One region of the Thioalkalivibrio sp. AKL12 genome, then DNA from elsewhere that is predicted to be linked to it. Evidence: predicted binding sites of a transcription regulator. Region 1 holds the regulator's gene; the other holds the start of a gene.
What was found. The regulator LexA, encoded in region 1, represses DNA repair genes until DNA is damaged. The targets are predictions, from matches to a motif close to TACTGTNNATATNNACAGTA.

Region 1 (2,402 bases):
ACGCTCCGGATTTCTATCTGTGCACTATCCTAACGCATTGCCCCCGGCATAACCTTGCGTTTTTCCCTAAGAGCTCAATAGTTGCGCACTATCCTTGCGCAATAAAGCCACTTTAGAGCAATATTCAACCATGAAACCCGAACCACACCGACTCGACCGCTATGACCGCCGCATCCTCGAGATCCTGCAGGAGGATGCGAGCCTGTCCAATCAGGCCCTGGCCGATCGCGTGGGGCTCAGCCCCTCCCCCTGTCTGCGTCGGGTGCGTGCGCTGGAACAGGCCGGCGTCCTGTTGAGCCGCGTAGCCCTGCTGGATCGGCGCAGCCTGGGGTTGGAGCTGACCGCCCTGATCCATATCGGCATGGACCGCCACACCCCGGAGCGCTTCGCCCACTTCGAGGAGACCGTGGCGAGCTACCCCGAGGTCCAGCACTGCTACCTGATCACCGGCCAGTCGGCGGACTACATGCTGCAGGTGGTCGTCCCCGACATGGATGCCTACCAGGAATTCCTGCTGCGCCGGATCACCCGACTGGAGGGCGTGGACAGCGTCCATTCCAGCTTCGTGCTGCGCCGCGTGGTCGACCGCACCGCCCTGCCACTGGACTACACCCCCACCTGAATACCACCTCAAGACCCAGGGCGGATTGACCACGAAGGCACGAAGAAAGGCAACGGCCGGCAGGATTTGATGAGCGAAGCGAATCGCATCGTGTAGCCATCCCAAGGGTGGCGAGGTTCCCGGATCGATGCGTTTCGCTTCGCTCAACAGCATCCTACGCCCGGCCCGCGACACCTCCCTGGGTTTTCTCCGTAATCCTCTGTGGCGCAACTGCCCTTGACCTTCTTCGTGCGCTTCGTGGTGGAACAAACCGGCCGTCAGGAGCAAACACGCACTCCGGATGGATGCGCCGCTCTTGTCCTCGCGCCAGCGACCCCTGTACTGTATATATAGACAGCAACCGGAGGGTGCCCCGTGTCGCTCACTGCACGCCAGCAAGCCATCTTCGACTACATCGCCGAGACCATCGCCACCCAGGGCACGGCACCGACCCGCAGCGAGATCGCCCGGGCCTTCGGCTTCCGCTCGCCCTACGCGGCCGAGTGCCATCTGAAGGCCCTGGAGAAGAAAGGCGCGATCGAACTGCTGGGCGGCACCTCCCGCGGCATCCGCCTGCCGGGCGCCGCCCGTGGCGCACCGGCCGAACTCCCTCTGGTCGGGCGCGTCGCCGCCGGCTCGCCGATCCTTGCCACCGAGCATATCGAGCGCCACTATCGGGTCGACGACGCCCTGTTCCGCGGCCGCCCGGACTATCTCCTGCGCGTACACGGCGAGAGCATGCGCGACGCCGGCATCCTCGACGGCGACCTGCTGGCCGTGCGCCAGACCCCGGAGGCCCGGCCCGGCCAGATCGTGGTCGCCCGCATCGAGGACGAAGTCACCGTCAAGCGCATCGCGCAGGACGGCCCGAAGGTACGCCTGCTCCCGGAGAACCCCGACTTCGCCCCCATCGAGATCGACCTCGAGCGCCAGGAACTGGCCATCGAGGGGATCGGCGTGGGCGTGCTGCGCGATCTCGACCCGCAGGCCTAGGGAAACACTGACTCATGTACACACTCGCGTTGGCACCCCAGGTTTTCCGAGACAAGGCGCGTCGTGCAACAGGTAGTGGTTCTACCTGCCCGTTTTTGATGGATTCGGGGCGCAACGCAGGATCGGGGAACCTGGGGCGCCAACCCCACAAACGATTGAAGGCAGGGGCTCGGCCGCCCATTGTTGATGAAAACGGGCGCGGGAACGGCGTTGCGGCTCCCTTGTGCAGAATGACTGCACCGCAGTCACCGCGCCTTGTTCGCACGCAAAAGCGACTCGAGCGCGAGCGTGTACATGAATCAGTGTTTCCCTAAGCCATGAGCGCGCTGGATACCCTGCTCGACCACCCGGCGCTTTGGCGCGGCCGCAGTGCGGCTCCGGCCACGGATGCCCCGGTCTGGCCCAGCGGCCATGCGGAGCTGGATCGGGCCCTGGGCGGCGGCTGGCCGCGCGGCCAGTTGATCGAACTGCTGGGCGCCCCGTTCGGCTGCGGCGAGACCCGGCTGCTGGTCCCCATGCTCGCCGCCTGCGGCCGCGAGGGCTACTGGATCGCGCTGATCGCACCGCCGGCCACGCCCTGGCTACCCGGCTGGCAGACCCTCGGCATCCCGCCGGAGCGGGTCCTGCTGATCCATACCGAGCATGATCGCGACACCCTGTGGGCCGGCGAGCAGTGCCTGCGCGACCCGGCGTTCGGCGTCCTGCTCGCCTGGCTGCGCGGCCCCGTGGAGACGGCCCTGCTGCGCCGGTTGCGTCTGGCTGCCAGCGAGAGCCGGGCCTGCGCGATCCTGTACCGGCCACCAAACGC
Region 2 (2,402 bases), on a different contig from region 1:
ATCAGGCGTACCCGGTGACGCCCCTCGCGCGGGGCACTGTTAACCATCTGGGCGTCGCGATCCCCCATTTCGGACAGCTCGGGGAAATACGCCTCGCCGGTGGGCATCCGCCCCGTGGCGTCCAGCCAGGTCTCCAGGAACACCGCCTGCAGATTGCCGACCACCGGGCCCTGGATGCGGAAGTGATTGTCGCGATAGCCATCGCGGTCGTCACCGTCAACCCAGGGATCGGCCACATTGGCTCCCCCAATGAAACCGGTATGACCGTCCACCACCAATAGCTTGCGGTGCGTGCGGTGATTGAAGCGCGATAACTGGTACCAGGACGGCTCGCGCCAGCGCACCAGCTCCACCCCGGCCTCTTCCATGCGCTCGAACATCTCCGGGTCAGCATCGCGCGAACCAAGGAAATCCAGCATGGCATGCACCCGAACCCCGCGTTCCGCCGCACGCGCCAGGACCTCGGAGAAGATCGCCGCCTGCTCGCCCCAGTACTCGTATACCTCGAAGGTGACCGAATGCTCGGCGTTTTCGATCGCCTCGATCTTGGCCGCGTAGATGGCCTCGCCGTCCTGTAACAGGTCAATGCGGTTGCCGCTCACGATCGGCTGCTGCAGGAGCAGGCCCATGTCCCGCCGGAACTGCTCCGACGAAGTCCCGTACTCCAGCGCCAGCGGCTCTTTCAGCCGGTCCGGTTTCGGCAACGCGTTGAACAGCACCACATTCCCCAGCGCAAAGATCAGGGAAATCAACACCATCGGGAGCAGGACGTAGCGCATGGGGTCTCCAGGCACGCAGCGAATACATGAGGATCTTCGCTCAGTGTACACAGACGATTACAACAAACTGGGGAGCGGTTCGTCAGAGGCCTGGAATCCCGGCACCACGTTCAAGCGTAATGGGTTGGCGATCCCTGCGGTCATTGTGGGGCGATCTCCAAATACTGTATATATCGACAGTATATGGAGATCGAAGCCCATACCCCCACCCGCAAGCATCCTGTCGCCCCCCCGGCCTATGCCGAACTGACGACGCTCAGCAACTTCTCGTTCCTGCGCGGGGCTTCGCACCCGGAGGAACTGGTCGAAAGGGCGCAGGAACTGGGCTATCGCGCGCTGGCGCTGACCGATATCGCCTCGCTGGCGGGTGCAGTACGAGCACACTCGGCAGCAAAGGAATGTGGGTTACACCTGATCCTGGGGGCGACCTTCCGGCTGGCCGATGGCCCCACCCTGACGCTTCTGGTGCGCAATCCCACGGGATACGCCGCCCTGTGTCGATTGGTCACTCGGGCCCGCGGCGCGGCGAACAAGGGACACTACCACCTGACGCGCGCCGACCTGGATGCCCTGCCCGCCGAGAGCCGCGCCGGCTGGCACAGCCTGCTGCGGGTCGAGGCCGACAGCCCAGGGGCGTCGCTCGCCGAAGCGGCCCACTGGCTGTCCGGATGGGCCGCCCTAGGTCAGGGCCACCTGGCCGTGAGCCAGTTGCGTACCCCCGAAGATGCCACCCTGACGGCCCGCGCCCGGGCGCTGGGAACCGCCACTGGACTCCCGCTCGTCGCCTGCGGCGACGTGCACATGCACCGGCGCGGCCGGCGCGCCCTGCAGGACGTGCTTACTGCCCTGCGCCTGCGTTCGACGGTCGCGGAGGCGGCGCATGAACGCTTCCCCAATGGGGAACGCTGCCTGCGCCCGCGGGCCGAGCTGGCCACGCTGTATCCCGCCGCCTGGCTTGAGGCCAGTGTGACCATCGCGCGGGACTGCGACTTCTCGCTGGACGCGGTCACCTACCGCTACCCCACCGACCCGTTGCCGAAGACCATGACCCCGTCCGCCTACCTGCGCGAGGAGACCCTCAAGGGCGCGCTCAAGCGCTGGCCCGACGGCATCCCGCCGAACGTGCAGGAACAGATCGAACGCGAACTGGGCATCATCCGCGAGCTGGGCTACGAGCCGTACTTCCTGACCGTCTACGACATCGTGTGCTTTGCCCGTGGCCGCGGGATCCTGTGCCAGGGGCGCGGCTCGGCCGCCAATTCGGCCGTGTGTTATGCCCTCGGCATCACCGCAGTCGATCCCTCGCGCTCCAGCATGCTGTTCGAGCGCTTCATCTCCGCCGAGCGCGGCGAGCCGCCGGATATCGATGTCGACTTCGAACACGAGCGCCGCGAAGAGGTCATCCAGTACATCTACCAGCGCTACGGCCGCGAGCGCGCTGCACTGGCCTGCACGGTGATCCGCTATCGCCGTCGCAGCGCCCTGCGCGACGTCGGCCGGGCGCTGGGCATCTCGCGCGCACGGCTGGACGCACTGACCGCCAACCTCGCCTGGTGGGATGACGGCATCCCCGCCGAGCGCCTGCGCGAGGTCGGACTGGACCCGGATGGCGCCCTGGCCCGG

Region 2: a site for LexA is predicted at 942-961, ahead of D579_RS0105805 (error-prone DNA polymerase). Genes of this name have one in related genera too.

Annotation. Positions count from the first base shown of each region.
Region 1 is NZ_KB898889.1:229,628-232,029, reverse strand. It holds gene D579_RS0101075 (Lrp/AsnC family transcriptional regulator) at 131-622, shown strand; gene lexA (transcriptional repressor LexA) at 977-1,594, shown strand; gene imuA (translesion DNA synthesis-associated protein ImuA) at 1,912-2,402, shown strand, end outside.
Region 2 is NZ_KB898894.1:13,560-15,961, reverse strand. It holds gene D579_RS0105810 (phosphatidylserine/phosphatidylglycerophosphate/cardiolipin synthase family protein) at 1-779, opposite strand, end outside; gene D579_RS0105805 (error-prone DNA polymerase) at 963-2,402, shown strand, end outside.